One region of the Arthrobacter sp. StoSoilA2 genome, then DNA from elsewhere that is predicted to be linked to it. Evidence: riboswitches for the same ligand, from Rfam matches in the RefSeq annotation. Region 1 holds a riboswitch; the other holds the start of a gene.

The links. Region 1 has a riboswitch for S-adenosylmethionine ahead of LDN82_RS07540 (homoserine O-acetyltransferase). Riboswitches for the same ligand answer to the same signal wherever they lie in the genome.
Region 2: another riboswitch for S-adenosylmethionine. It lies ahead of LDN82_RS14560 (aminotransferase class V-fold PLP-dependent enzyme); the one in region 1 lies ahead of LDN82_RS07540 (homoserine O-acetyltransferase).

The regions. Positions count from the first base shown of each region.
Region 1 covers NZ_AP024643.1:1,642,127-1,649,792, reverse strand. Annotated here, with positions in the region: gene LDN82_RS07560 (phospholipase) at 1-92, opposite strand, end outside; gene LDN82_RS07555 (SGNH/GDSL hydrolase family protein) at 161-1,006, shown strand; gene LDN82_RS07550 (winged helix DNA-binding domain-containing protein) at 1,036-2,175, shown strand; gene LDN82_RS07545 (hypothetical protein) at 2,219-2,620, shown strand; gene LDN82_RS07540 (homoserine O-acetyltransferase) at 2,627-3,748, opposite strand; SAM riboswitch class IV at 3,763-3,877, opposite strand; gene LDN82_RS07535 (bifunctional o-acetylhomoserine/o-acetylserine sulfhydrylase) at 4,029-5,384, opposite strand; gene LDN82_RS07530 (VOC family protein) at 5,572-6,210, shown strand; gene LDN82_RS07525 (type II CAAX endopeptidase family protein) at 6,371-7,138, opposite strand; gene LDN82_RS07520 (histidine phosphatase family protein) at 7,251-7,666, shown strand, end outside.
Region 2 covers NZ_AP024643.1:3,199,937-3,207,602, forward strand. Annotated here, with positions in the region: gene LDN82_RS14535 (sigma-70 family RNA polymerase sigma factor) at 1-611, opposite strand, end outside; gene LDN82_RS14540 (DoxX family membrane protein) at 805-1,320, shown strand; gene aroA (3-phosphoshikimate 1-carboxyvinyltransferase) at 1,327-2,712, shown strand; gene rsgA (ribosome small subunit-dependent GTPase A) at 2,715-3,830, shown strand; gene hisN (histidinol-phosphatase) at 3,885-4,697, shown strand; SAM riboswitch class IV at 4,879-4,992, shown strand; gene LDN82_RS14560 (aminotransferase class V-fold PLP-dependent enzyme) at 5,024-6,433, shown strand; gene LDN82_RS14565 (class I SAM-dependent methyltransferase) at 6,537-7,358, shown strand; gene LDN82_RS14570 (metal-dependent transcriptional regulator) at 7,368-7,666, shown strand, end outside.

The DNA of each region.
Region 1 (7,666 bases):
TGCAGCAGCACCAGAAGCGGCTTGCCCTCCCGTTCAGCTTCGTCATGGGACCACAGGACAACGGGCGCGGGGAATGCAACGGCTTCAGTCATGGGTCTATTCTTGCAGTTACTGATGAGTAACAACCTACGGTGGCGTAGGTTCGCAGATTCAAGGCAGGATGGAAAGCGTGAGTGACGTCAATTCATTGGTGAAGCCGGGCGAACCGGTTCAAACACACCCTTGGAGCCGTTACGTGGCACTGGGGGATTCGTTCACGGAAGGCATCGGCGATCCCGAGCCCCGGAACCCCGGCGGCTTCCGGGGATGGGCTGACCGTGTAGCGGAGGAACTGGGCCGCGGTCATGAGGATTTCGCTTATGCCAACCTTGCTATCCGTGGGCGGCTGCTGCAGCAGATCGTGGATGAACAAATTGGTCCTTGCCTGGAACTTCAGCCGGACCTTGTCTCGATTTCAGCGGGCGGCAATGACCTCATCCGGCCCGGTGGCGACCCGGACCTCTTGGCGGAGAAGCTGGATGCTGCTGTTCAGGAACTGGCCTCCGGTGGGGCGACTGTGGTGTTGTTCAACGGACCGGACACCGCGTCCTCGGTGTTGGGCCGCATCCGTGGCAAGGTGGCCATCTACAACGAAAACCTGAGGACTGTAGCTGCACGGCACGACGCCATCATCGCGGACATGTGGTCCCTGAGGCAGTTGGCCGATCCGCGGATGTGGGACGAAGACCGCCTGCACTTCTCACCTCTGGGACACCACACCATCGCGATGATGGTCCTTGAAGCGCTGAACGTCCAGCACACCCTTGAGCCCCTGGTGCCCAAGCCCCTGCCGGTCCGCACCTGGCGCGAGGCCCGATCCTCGGATCTGGTGTGGGCCCGCGAGTACTTTGTTCCGTGGGTTATCCGCAGGTTGCGGCATCGATCCTCCGGTGACGGCATTACCCCCAAACGCCCGACGCCGGGACCGGTCTTCGGCCCCAACGGCACCATGCTGCCGCGCGGCTGAGCTGATGGGACTGCGGCCGGGAGGATTCGATGCAGCCTAACAATGTTGTCCCCCTGCGCCTGCGCCGTCAGCAGCTGCGGGCTCCCTACGGCGAAAACGTTGATGATGTTCTGCGCAACCTCCTGGCGGTGCAGTCGCAGGAATTTCCGTATGCCAGGTGGAGCCTCGCCCAAAGGGCGGTCGGGAGCACTGCCGATGAGGTGGAGCAGGCGGTGGCTGACGGCAGGATCCTCCGGACGCATATCCTGCGGCCGACGTGGCATTTTGTGCACCGTGACGACCTCGGCTGGTTGATGGGTTTGTCTGCAGATCGCCTTCATCAAGGCAACAAGGGCATGTACCGGCAGGCGGGAGTTGATGAGCACGCAGCCGCCCGCAGTGGGCACATCCTTGCCGAAGCGGTGGCCGGTGGAGCCCACAAAACACGCGAAGAACTAGCCGGAATACTGGAAAAGGCGGGGCTCCCCGGCAAAGGCCTTGGCTTCGTTTACCACCTCATGCACGCCGAGATCAGCAAAATCCTGGTGAGCGGCAGCCCGGTCCGTTCTGCAGGGGGTGCACTGAAACAGACATACGCCTTGTTCGAGGAACGTGTGCCCGACGGCAATACGTCCCTGATGGAGGACGGCGACCGCGAATGGGCCTTGGGCCAGCTGGCCCTGCGGTACTTCAGCAGCCGGGGACCTGCCACCATCAAGGACTGTGCCGCGTGGTCCGGACTGACCATCAAGGATGTACGGCTTGGCTTGCAGGTAGCTGAAGAGTCCGTTCCGGGCGCCTTGGCAACCGTGGCGGTCGACGGCTTGGACTTCTACTTGCCAGCAGAAGATGTGGAGGCACTTGCAGCGACTCCCCCACCAGGTGACGATGGGCCAGGACTTCCCCGTGTCGATCTCATCCAGTGCTACGACGAGTACGTGATGGGCTATTCACAATCGAGGCACTACCTCGGCGGCAGGGCGCCCTATTTCCCCGAGGGCGATGCTCCAATTCACGTGGTGTTGCTCGATGGCAGGTTGACCGGATGGTGGCGCCACAGCTTCTCGGGTGGGATCTGCGAACTCGACATCAGAATGAACAGGCCACTCACAACAGCCGAACAACAAGCTTTGGAGGCAGAAGTGGAACGCTACGGGAGGTTCCTGGGCATGGAGACAAAGCTGGTGTGAAACTGCGGGACTAAGCTGGGTTAAGACCTAGGAGGCCTGCACCGTGAACAATCTGATCTTCTGGATCATCGTCTGCTCGTGGCTGATTCCCATGGGGATACGCATGTACAACAAGTCCCGGGCGCGGCGGCTCCAGGACCGCAATTTCCCGGGCCCGAATTATCCGGGCCCCGGCTATCCCCCGCAGAATCTTCCGGGACCGGGTTACCCGCAGCCGAATTATCCGGGCTATCCCACGCAGCCCACCACCATCCGCCCTGCCGATGCCCCACCGCCGCCAGGACCGGCGTCGAACGCTTCTTCACCTACGTTTCCGAGCCACCGCGGCTCTGAGCAGCAAGGCTTCCGCGCGCGCAAGCTGGCCGAACTGGACCTCAAGTTCAGCAACGGCGAAATTGCCATGGAGGATTACATGAAGCAGCGCGGCGACATCATGAACGGCTGAGCCGGCTTAGGCGAAGAAGGCCTCGCGAAGCTGCTTCGATAGTTGGCCGATTTCGGTCAGGAAGCCATCGTGGCCGATGGGGGCCTCGATCACGTGGACGGGCACATTGCCTGGCAGGTTTTGCGCCAGTTCCACTGACTGGGCCGGAAAATAGAGGCGGTCGGAATCGACGGCTGCCACAAAGAATTCAGCAGTGGCGGCAGCCAAGGCTTCCTTCAAGGTGCCCCGGCCCCGTCTGATGTCGTGGGACATCAGCGCCTCGGTGATGGCGATGTAACTGTTCGCATCGAACCGGCGCACCAGCTTGGTGCCTTGGTGGTCGAGGTAGCTTTCCACTTGGTAGCGGCCACGCTCCCCCAGGACCGCAGCGGCCAGGGGCGTCTCCTGGTGCTGGGCTTCCCGGCCGAAGCGGACATCAAGCTCCAGCGCTGACCGGTACGTGATGTGCGCTATCCGTCGGGCCAGGGCAAGGCCTGCCTCAGGAGTTGGTCCACCGTAGTAATCGCCGTTGTTGAAGTTCGGGTCCTGGCGGATGGCGAGCGTCTGCGACTGGGCGAAAGCAATTTGCTCGGCTGTGCTGTAGGCGCCCACAGAAATAACCGCGCACCGCTGAACACGCTCAGGGAAGGTGACCGCCCACTCAAGTGCCCGCGCCCCACCCATGGAACCGCCAAGGACTGCGTGCCATGCCTTGATCCCCAAGGCATCCGCGAGCCGGGCTTCAGCCACCGTGCTGTCGCGCAAGGTGATCAGTGGGAAGCGGGATCCCCAGGGCCGTCCGTCCGGCGCCTCTGACGATGGGCCCGTGCTGCCGTAACAGCCGCCGACAATGTTGATGGAGATAACGAAGAACCGGTTGGTGTCGATCGTCGCGCCGGGACCAACGAGTTGCTCCCACCAGCCTTCCTCATCAGTAGCACCGCGGGCCACATGCGTGCTGCCCGTCAGTGCGTGCTGAACCAGGACTGCGTTGGACGCATCCGCATTCAACTGCCCCCAGGTTTCGTAGGCAAGCACAACATCCGGGAGAAAACCGCCGGCTTCAAGTTCCAGTGAACCTACGCCGGCGTACTTGACCGTCCCGTCTTCTTTGCCCGGTTTGGGGGGTGCTGTAGCAGTAATGGTCATTCCTTTGACACCTAACCTCGCGCTTGCCTGCCGCCTTGCGTGCGACAGGCCAGGTCTTCACCCGGGGCACCCCACCGCGGAGGAGGGTTGCCGGCCAGCAAGCCGGGGCTGTCGCTGGCACTCATGACCTAATACGTAGAGTCTAGGAAAAATACCGCTGTCTTGGCGAAGAATGTGACAGCTGTGTGACGGTTTGGCGCCGCTTCGTTCAGGAACACGCACCGCGAAGGGCCGCCCGGCGAATTTTCGACGGCGGGCGGCCGCTCCCCCAGCAGCGCGATTAAGCGCCTTTGGCAGCCCGGAAACCGGCCTCAAGATCAGCAATAATGTCGTCCACGTGCTCTATTCCCACGGAGAGGCGGACAAGGCCTGGATTCACGCCCGCAACCAGCTGCTGTTCGACCGTGAGCTGGCTGTGGGTAGTCGACGCCGGGTGGATAACCAGCGAGCGGACGTCACCGATGTTGGCAACATGGGAGTGCAACTCCAGGCCGTCCACGAATCGCTTGCCGGCCTCGACGCCACCCTTGATGTTGAATGCCACCACTGCACCGGTACCCCTTGGCCCGTACTTACGGCCGCGGTCGTACCAAGGGCTGGACGGCAGGCCCGCAAAGGCAACCGATTCGACGTCGTCATGGGCTTCCAGCCATTCAGCCACTTTGGTGGCGTTCGAGACGTGACGCTCGACGCGCAGGCTCAGGGTTTCCAGGCCCTGGGCGATGAGGAAGGCGTTGAACGGGGAAACCGCCGAACCCAGATCGCGCAGCAACTGCACGCGCGCCTTGAGAATGTAGGAGAGGTTGGCTCCGAGCGCGCCATCCTTGCCAAGGTCCCGGGCGTAAACGAGTCCGTTGTAGCTGGGGTCCGGAGTATTGAATCCGGGGAAGCGCTCCGGGTCCTTGCCGAAATCAAAGTTTCCGGAGTCCACGATCACGCCGGCGATCGCCGCGCCGTGGCCGCCCAGATACTTGGTAGCCGAGTGCACCACGATGTCCGCACCCCACTCGATGGGACGGATGAGGTAGGGGGTTGAGAGCGTGTTATCCACGATGAGTGGCACGCCAGCCTCGTGCGCAGCGCGTGAAACACCCTCGATGTCCAGCACGTCCTGGCGCGGATTGGACACAACCTCGCCGAAGAACAGCTTGGTGTTGGGCTGCACGGCGTCCCGCCACTGGTCCAGGTTGTCCGGATCCTCCACGAACGTCACGGAGATGCCGAACTTCTTCAGAGTGTGCGCCAGCAGGTTGTAGGTGCCACCGTAGAGGCTGGGGCTCGCGACGACATGGTCTCCGGCCTCGGCAATGTTCAGGATAGCGAAGGTTTCCGCGGCCTGTCCTGAGCTAAGGAGCAACGCGCCCAGCCCGCCTTCGAGGCTGGCGATCCGCTGCTCCACGGCGTCTTGTGTTGGGTTGCCGATCCGCGTGTAGATCGGGGCGAGCTCGGCCAGTGCAAAGCGGTTGGCTGCGGACTCTGCGCTCGGGAAAACGAAGGACGTGGTCTGGTAGATCGGAAGCGACCGCGCCCCCGTGGCAGAGTCGGGCTCCTGCCCTGCGTGGATCTGGCGGGTTTCGAAAGACCATCCTTGGGACATTGGGTTCTCCTCTTCGTGGCGCGCGGGTTTGCCGTTGATCGCTGTAGGCGTGGGCTGGAGCCAGTCTAGGAAGCGTCCGGACACTTGGACAGCTTTGTGACGAAGGCAGTATTTTTCAGTCTTTACGCGACCCGGCGTGAAGCGTTCCGGCGGCGCACAATAACATCCCATGTTAGTAAGGCTTCCCTTAGCTGAGACCCCGATCACAAAGTGCCAAGATGAAGCCATGCGCATGGATCACGTCTCTTACGCTTGTGAACGAGATGGCCTTTTGGCCACCACCGAACGAATTTCCGCAGCTCTGGGAGTGGACGCAGTCCGGGGCGGAGTGCACCCGCGCTTCGGTACCCGGAACATGATCATTCCCTTGGCGGATAACAAATACCTGGAAGTCGTAGAGGTCCTGGACCACCCTGCTTCCGACAAGGCACCCTTTGGCCAGGCAGTCCGCGCACGCTCGGCGGCAGGCGGCGGTTGGATGGGCTGGTGCGTCGCCGTTGACGACCTCGCCCCCTTCGAGGAACGCCTCGGCCGGTCCGCAGTTCCGGGCAACCGCAAGTTCCCGGATGGCCGCGAACTCGTATGGCAGCAGATCGGCATTCTCGGCTTGATCGCCGATCCCCAGGTGCCTTACCTGCTCAAGTGGGAGGGCGATCCCTCACTGCACCCGTCCAAGGTCTATGAGAGTGACGTCAAGATGTCCAGCCTCACCATTGCAGGCTCGGCGGAACGCGTTACCGAATGGCTGGGCGAGCCCGTCGAGAAGCCGCTTGAGGACGTCGCTGTCCAGTGGATGGCCCCGCACGGTACGCCTGGCATCATGTCCGTCACTTTCGAAACCGCATCCGGCGCCGTCACCATCTGACGCACACCTTCCCTGGGGCCTGGTCCCCTCCAGTCCAGCATGTTGGGTCACAGGTCCAGTGTGTCCGGTCAAGCTTCGGCCGCCATCAGCGGGTGCCAACGACGTCACCCACCGATGGCGGCCGAATTTCTCTTTAACGGTGCCCTGGCTCCACGGCTGTCTAGCCCAGGCCTATCGCCTTGCCGAAGAGGCTGAAGCCAACGAACGCGACGATGTCCAGCAGCGCATGCGCAATGACCAAAGGCATCACCCGCTTCGTCTTGGTATAGATCCAGGCGAAGACCAAGCCCATGGCGAAGTTGCCGATGAACGGCCCGAAGCCTTGATACAAGTGGTAGCTGCCGCGAAGGGCCGCGCTCACGACAATGGCCAGCGGCGTGCTCCAACCGAATTTTCCGAAACGGTCCATGAGGTATCCCACGACGATCACTTCCTCAACGATCGCGTGGCGAATCGCGGAGAGAATCAACACAGGCACTGTCCACCAGTAAGCCTCCAGGCCGCTGGGCACAATGGCGGTGGTGATTCCCAGGGCACGGCCGGCCGCGTACAAGCCAAGTGACGGGATGCCAATGACTGCCGCGAGTCCCAATCCGTGCAAAAGGTCCTTGCCGGGGCGTGCGAAGTTGAACCCCAGCCGGGCAAAGCCACTTGCGCCTTCCCGCCCACCCTGGGCATGCGATGACAGGAAATAGAACACCAGGACCACCGGCACCAAAGCGAAGACAATGTCCAACAGTTGATACGTGAGGTCGAAGTACTCGCGGGTGCTTTGGGACCTGTTAAGAGTGGAGGTTGCCTCGGACAGCGGCGCCCGCGTCATCTTGTCCAGGAGCTGCACCACGGAATACACAGCTGATTGGCCCAAAGACAGGCCCAGTACGATGAGTACTTCGGCGCGCAGGCGGCGGCGGGAAGCAAGGAGCATGTACCTATCTTGCCTGCAGTTCCTGCCACTTTGCCGTGAACTGTGCACGTTCCCGCTCCATCCGTAGGCAGACCCTATGCTTGGTGGGATGAGTGCCCCAGGGAGAATCTTCATGATCCGGCACGGCCAGTCGGCCGCGAATGCCGACACGTCAATCTACAACCGTGTGCCGGACTACCGCATTCCGCTGACCGAACCCGGAATTGAACAGGCCCGGATAGCGGGCGAAGCCCTTCGGCGGAAGCTCGACGGCGAGCAGGTCTGTGTTTATGTCTCCCCCTATTTGCGGGCGTACCAGACTCTTGAGGCGTTGGACCTGGGACCGCTGATCGAGCGCGTCATCGAAGAACCCAGGCTCCGTGAGCAGGACTGGGCCAACTTTCAGATTGCCGGGGAGATCGAGGACCAGAAGGAGCTGCGCAACCTTTACGGCCACTTCTTCTACAGGTTCCGCGAGGGCGAGTCAGGCTCGGATGTCTACGACCGCGTGTCCTCGTTCATGGAGACCCTTTACCGCCATTGGGAAAA
Region 2 (7,666 bases), 1.6 Mb from region 1:
TACACAGCCAACCGGAATTCCTCCGGGATGGCCTGCAACGCGCTCTTGACATCGGAATCCGGCAGGTGGTCCAAGGCTTCAGCCTCTGCCGAACGCAGCCCGGAAGAGGTGTGCGACTCGGCCTTTGCCAGCTGCCAATCCTCAATCGTGTCCGAGTTGGACTGCAGCGGTTCACGCTGCCGCTTCCGATAGAGGTTGATGTAGGTATTCGTCAGGATCCGGTACAGCCAGGCCTTGAGGTTGGTCCCCGGCTTGTACTGGTGAAAAGCGGAAAACGCCTTGGTGTAAGCCTCTTGGACGAGGTCCTCGGCATCGGAGGGATTCCTTGCCATCCTCATCGCCGCTGAATACAGCTGGTCCACGTACTGCATGGCGTCGCGCTCGAATCGCTCCCGCCGCTGTTCGGGAGTTTCCGTCGCGACATCGACGTCGGCCCGTGCCGATGCGTCTCCTGCGCCGTCCTCCGGGGACGGATCGGCTGCTTCGTACATGGCCGCTGCGGCCGGTTCAATGGTGCTCATCGTTGCCAAGTCTACTGTCAGCTTCCGGGAATCCCGCTGTGCAGGATAGCCAGCCTCCAGCAGACCCACGCGGTCCTTAACCAAGGTCAAAAAACCAACTCCGTTCAGCGAAGCGGCAACACCATGCCGCGGCCCGGCCTTCACCGTGCTTGTTGTTCACAACGGCAGCAGCTGGGTAAATATTCCGCAAAGATGCAAGACTAGAGCAGACTGCACCCCTTGAACACAGCACTTAGTGAATAACGTCATGAACCATCGTGACAAGCCATCCAGGAGGCAAGACATGTCTGTTATCCGTTTTCTCGCCCGGCCGATGCTCGCGTCCAGCTTCGTCATCGCAGGTCTGGACAAGCTCAAGAACGCGGACGACACTGCCAGGCAACTGTCACCGGTCCTGCGCCGCGCCGCGGAGTCATTGCCCTTCCCAACCGACGAGAAGGTCCTGGCCCGGGTCATCGGTGGCGCGCAGCTGGGGGCCGGCGCACTGCTTGGACTTGGCAAATTCTCCCGCTTCGCGGCAACCGTTCTGGCGTTGACGTCCGCGCTGAACTCCTATGTGGAGTGGCGCTCAGCCGACATCAGCACCAAGGACGGCCGCAGCGCACGACGGGCCCAACTCCTGAAGAACATTTCCCTGACGGGCGGGGTTTTGCTGGCCTCTGTCGATACTGAAGGCCGCCCCAGCCTTGCATGGCGGGCCGAGCACCTGGCTGCCGACGCCAGGAAGGTCACGGGCAAGCAGCTCAAGCGGGCAGACAAAGCAGTACGCAAGGCCGTAGACAACGCAGTTGGAGCATAAGGAAGCATGACAGGTACCACCGCAGCAAACACGGGTTCAAACTCCGTCGACACCCTGCCCCTCTGGGCAGCTCCCTACGCCACCAGGCCAGTGGATGCCACAGTCACGGTGCCGGGCTCAAAATCGCTCACAAACCGTTTCCTGGTCCTCGCAGCATTGGCCGACGGCCCTTCCCGCCTGCGGGCCCCCCTTCACTCCCGCGATTCCGTCCTTATGATTCAGGCGCTCAGGCAACTGGGTGCCACCGTCACCGAGGTACCCGGCGACGGTGATTATGGACCGGACCTTGAGATCACGCCCATGGATCCTTCGGCTTCGGGTGCGGAGACTGCCATCGATTGCGGCCTTGCCGGTACGGTTATGCGCTTCGTTCCACCTTTAGCTGCGCTACGCAATGGTCCAACCACGTTCGACGGCGATCCCCATGCCCGTAAGCGGCCCATGGGAACCATCATCGAAGCGCTGCTCGCCCTCGGAGTTCCTGTCGCCACCGAAGGCGGAAGGACGCCGTCGGCCCTTCCCTTCTCTGTGGATGGCACTGGCGAGGTTCGGGGCGGCCACCTGGTGATCGATGCCAGCGCATCGTCCCAGTTCGTTTCGGCCTTGCTGCTTGTAGGCGCCAGATTCACCGAAGGCCTGCACCTGGAACACGTCGGCAAGCCTGTCCCCAGCCTGGACCACATCAATATGACCGTTTCCGTCCTTCGCGGAGTGGGCGTCAAGGTGGACGATTCGGTACCCAACCACTGGCGGGTCGCGCCTGGCCCCATCCACGCCTTCGACCAGCGGATCGAACAGGACCTTTCCAACGCCGGCCCGTTCCTTGCCGCAGCCCTGGCAACCCGCGGAACCGTCCGGATCCCCAACTGGCCCACCCAGACCACCCAGGTGGGTGATCTTTGGCGGTCCATCCTGGTTGAGATGGGTGCCACGGTGACACTCGAAAACGGCACTCTCACGGTTAAGGGCGGCCCGGAAATCAAAGGCGCCGACTTCGACGAAACCAGTGAGCTCGCGCCCACGGTCGCTGCGCTGTGCGCACTGGCCACAGGCCCTTCACGGCTGACCGGCATCGCGCACCTCCGTGGCCATGAAACCGATCGGCTCGCCGCGCTGGCCGCTGAAATCAATCGGCTCGGCGGAGACGCAGAAGAAACAGCTGACGGCCTGATCATCCGCCCGGCCACGCTGCACCCCGGCGTCGTACACAGCTACGCCGACCACCGCATGGCTACGGCCGGCGCTATTTTGGGGCTCGCCGTTGAGGGCGTCCAGGTGGAAGATATTGCTACCACCTCCAAGACGATGCCCGAATTTCCGCAGATGTGGGAGGCCATGCTGCAGCAGGGCACGGGCAAGGACGAAACCGTCACCAGTGAGGCCAGCAACTGACCATGGGCCGCGACGCACGCTCCTGGGACGAATCCGACGTCCGGATCCGTCCGAACAAAAAAGGCTCAAGGCCCCGCACCAAAGACCGCCCCAGTCATGACGACGCGGTCATTGGCCGGATCATCACGGTGGACCGCGGGCGCTACACCGCCATCGTTGGAGAAGACTCCTCCGATGAACGCATTATCATCGCTGCACGCGCGCGTGAACTGCGACGAAACCCCGTCGTCCCCGGCGATTTCGTCGCCTTGGTGGGCGATGTATCGGGAGAGCCGGATACCCTCGCGCGGCTGGTCCGCATAGAGGAGCGCAAGACGCTGCTGCGGCGCAGCGCTGATGATACCGACCCCATCGAAAGAGTGGTGGTGGCCAACGCAGACCAACTTGTGGTGGTGGTCGCCGCGGCCAATCCGGAGCCCCGGACGGGCTTTATTGACCGTGCTTTGGTTGCAGCCTACGACGCCGGGATCGAGCCGCTGCTGCTTGTCACCAAAGCAGATGTCAAGGATCCTGCGGAGCTGTTATCGAACTATCTCAGCCTGGACTTCCCGATCATCATCAGCCGTACGGCAGATGATGAAGCGTCCGGTATTGACGCCCGCTCCGACGACGGACTGTCCGCGAGGCTGGACAGCCGCGCCGTTGCCGAATTGCGGGCCCACCTTGATGGAAAAGTCACTGTCATGCTGGGCCATTCGGGCGTCGGCAAGTCCACCATGGTCAATGCCCTGACTGGAGCCGAACGGGCTACCGGTGGTGTCAACGCCGTCACCGGGCGGGGCCGGCACACGTCGTCTTCGGCGTTGGCCCTGAAGCTGGCAGACGCCCCACCGGGTAGCTGGATCATCGATACCCCCGGTATCCGCTCCTTCGGACTGGCGCACGTGGACCCCGACCGCATCCTGCATTCCTTCCCCGACCTGGAACCGGGCACAGAAGCTTGTGAACGCGGTTGCAAGCACGATGCCGGCGCCATCAATTGCGGACTTGATGCCTGGGTGAACGAGGGACACGCGGGTCCTTCCGGAGTGGCCCGTTTGTCTTCGCTCCGGCGGCTGCTGGGCGCGGACCCGCGTTTGGAAGCGAAAGAGACCAAGGAATTGGGTACGGTCAACTAAGTGTCGGCGCAAGGCGATCCAACCGCAGGGAACGTTTCACGATAGTTTGGTGGCATGACCCAACCCGTTTCCAGCTACAACGACGACCTGCGACTGGCCCACGTGCTGGCGGATTCCGTGGACGCCCAAACCATGGACCGCTTCAAGGCCTTGGATCTGCAGGTCGAGACCAAGCCTGACCTCACGCCCGTGACGGATGCCGACAAGGCTGCGGAAGAAGCCATCCGCGGCCAATTGTCGCGCTCGCGCCCCCGTGACGCCGTCCTCGGCGAGGAGTTCGGCAGCAGCGGCCACGGCTCCCGGCGTTGGATCATCGACCCCATCGACGGCACCAAGAACTTTGTTCGGGGCGTTCCCGTGTGGGCTACCCTGATCGCGCTCGTTGACGAAGGCGAGCCCGTCGTTGGAGTTGTCAGCGCCCCCGCGCTGGGCAAGCGTTGGTGGGCAGCAAAGGACATGGGCGCCTACATGGGCCGCTCCCTGGCATCAGCCACCCGGCTCAGGGTGTCCAACGTTTCGCGGTTGGCCGATGCTTCAATGTCATATTCCAGCCTCTCCGGTTGGAAGCAACGCGGCAATCTGGACGAGTTCCTGGGGTTGACGGAAGACATCTGGCGCACCCGCGCCTATGGCGACTTTTGGTCCTATTGCCTGGTAGCCGAGGGGGCTGTTGACATCGCCTGCGAGCCAGAGCTGAATCTTTACGACATGGCAGCACTGGTTCCCATCGTGACGGAAGCCGGCGGCCGCTTCACCTCATTGGAAGGCGAGGACGGCCCCTTCGGCGGCAACGCCCTGGCCACCAACTCCATCCTCCATTCGGAGGTCCTCAAGCGGCTAAACCCCGCATTGGATGACCTCCTCTGACCCGGCGGACCAACAGGCCAACCGGCTGAGTATAGAATTTTCGACGGCGGAAGCCTCCTTTTCGGGGCATCCGCCGTCTTTTCTTCGCCCAAAACCCGGTTTCCGGACCCTTCGTAACATTCTGCTTAACAAAGCGAAGCGACTTTGGAGCAGGCCAGATGCGTGGCCTAACCTCTTTACAGGTCACGAGTGCCAGCGCTAAACCCCGGTTTGCTGGCCGGCAACCCTCCATTCGCGGTGGGGTGCCCCGGGTGACGACCTGGCCGGTCCGGAACGGATACGGCAAGCGCGGATCCCCATAGGGGGTCCCTCTTGAGTGAGGTCCCATGAGCACTGCTACGTTCAACTCCACCGTTCTGCCGTCCCTTGCGGTCGAAGAAGCAGCGCACGAAGCCGCTGCGGGCAGGCCCCTGGCCGCCGTCACAGGCGCGGAGCTGCAAGCTCCCCTGATCCAGGGTGGCCACGTCCGCTACGCCAACCTCGACTACGGAGCATCCGCTCCCGCGTTGACCATCGTTTCTGCATATCTCAACGAGATCCTCCCCTACTACGCCAGTGTCCACCGCGGCGCGGGCTACGCTTCCCAGATCAGCACCTCGGTCTACGAGAACTCCCGCGATATCGTCCGCGAATTCGTCGGCGGCCGTCCGGATGATTCCGTCATCTTCACCCGGAACACCACGGACTCGCTGAACCTGCTGGCGGGCTGCCTCCCGCAACTGGACGGAAAGCCAACCGGCGAGGTCCTTTACCTGGACATCGAACACCATGCCAATCTCCTTCCCTGGCAGGGCGTCCCTCATCGCAGTGTCGTAGCTGCTTCGACACTGACCGCTACGCTGGCCAGGCTCCGCGAGGAACTCAGCCAAGGCGGCGTATCTCTGCTGGCGGTCACCGGTGCCTCGAACGTGACCGGTGAAATCCTGCCGATCGCCGAACTCGCATCACTTGCACACGAATACGGTGCCAGGATTGTGGTGGACGCCGCGCAGCTTGCCCCCCACCGCCGCATCAACATCGCCGCCGCAGACGTCGACTACATCGTGTTCTCCGGCCATAAGCTCTACGCTCCGTTCGGCGCCGGCGTCGTTGTGGGCCGTCCCGACTGGCTCGACGCCGGTACTCCCCACCTTGCTGGCGGAGGCGCTGTTCGTGAGGCGCGCCTGGACTCGGTCAGCTGGGCCTCAGGTCCCGCCCGCCACGAGGGCGGCTCCCCCAATGTCCTGGGTGCGGCAACGTTGGCCCGCGCGACGCAGGTGCTCGCCGGCTTGGATCAGGATGCCTGGCATGCCCATGAAGCTGGAATCCGCTCCTACCTCGTACAGGGACTTGAAGCAATCGACGGCGTGACGGTCCACCGGATCTTCAGCGACTCCGAGGACACCATCGGCGTGGTCAATTTCTCGGTGGAAGGATTCGACGCCGGACTGGTCGCCGCCTACCTCGCCGCCGAACACGGTGTAGGACTTCGTGACGGCCGCTTCTGCGCCCATCCCCTCCTCAAGCGGCTGGGCCTCCCATCCGGCTCACTGCGAGCCAGCTTCGGCGTGGGCTCCCGCCTGGAGGATGCCACGCGGCTGCTGGCTGGTATCGAGGAACTCAAGCGCACGGGTCTCGGCTGGGACTATGTAGTGGACGAAGGCCGCTGGGTGCCGGCAAACGACCACCGCAGCTACCCGGAATGGGCGCCAAACACGCCGGGCACCGCAGGGGCTGCACCCTGCACTATTGACTGACACAGCACTATTGACTGAAACAGCACGGTTGCTGATGTACACGTACTGTGCGGTAAATTCGTAGGGTAACCGGCGTTCGCGGTAAAGGAGTCTGTGCGTGGCCGTGCCTTCCCGTAGCGTTTCCGGCGGAAGTGTTTCCGGCAGCGCTGCCAGGCCAGGTGGTCCCAAGCTGCATGCCACGCGCCGCCACGAACTGGGCCAGAGCTTCCAGGACGGCGGCGAACACTACGATCGCGTTCGGCCCGGCTACCCCGCAGACTCAGTGGTTTGGCTTCTTCCTCCTGGAGCGAAGTCCGCCGCGGATATTGGTGCAGGCACAGGAAAATTCACGGCACTGCTCGTGGAACGCGGCCTGCAGGTGGCCGCCGTCGATCCTTCCACAGACATGCTGGAGCAACTTCGAAAGTCCTATCCCGGCGTTCAGGCGTTGGAGGGTACGGCCGAGGCAACAGGGCTGGCGGACTCAGCATTCGACGTCGTCAGCGTTGCCCAGGCCTGGCACTGGTGTGACCCGCTCAAGGCCAGCACGGAGATCGCCCGCATCCTTCGCCCCCACGGAGTTCTTGGCCTGGTATGGAACCAACTGGACACCTCTGTGCCCTGGGTCCATCGGCTATCACGCATCATGCACGCCGGAGATGTGCACAAGCCCGGCTTCCGGCCAGTTATCGGACCGGAATTCACGGACTTGGAGAGCCATCTCACCAACTGGGAGGACGCCGTGTCTCCGGAGGACATCATGGAGCTCACGAAATCGCGCAGCTACTACCTCCGCGCCAATGAAGCCACCCGCGCAAAGGTCATGGGCAACCTGGCGTGGTACCTCTACGATCATCTCGGCCATGCCCCTGGCCAACGACTGGGATTGCCGTACGTGACGACTACCTGGCGGGCCCGCAAGATCCACGGCGCCCCGCCACTGTAGGCTTGGTGTGTGAAGACCAGTACGCCCTCCTCCTCGATCGAGGACTACGTCAAGGTCATCTACTCATATACGGAGTGGCAGGACAAACCAATTACGTCCTCGCAGCTTGCCCTGCGGCTTGGCGTTGCCAATTCCTCGGTGTCTGAAATGGTCCGCAAGCTCAAGGACCAGGGCTTGGTGGACCACCAACCCTACAGCGCCATCAGGCTGACTCCGGAGGGCATGCGGCTGGCGCTGTCCATGGTCCGGCGCCACCGCCTCATTGAGACATACCTCGTGGACGAACTCGGTTACAGCTGGGATGAAGT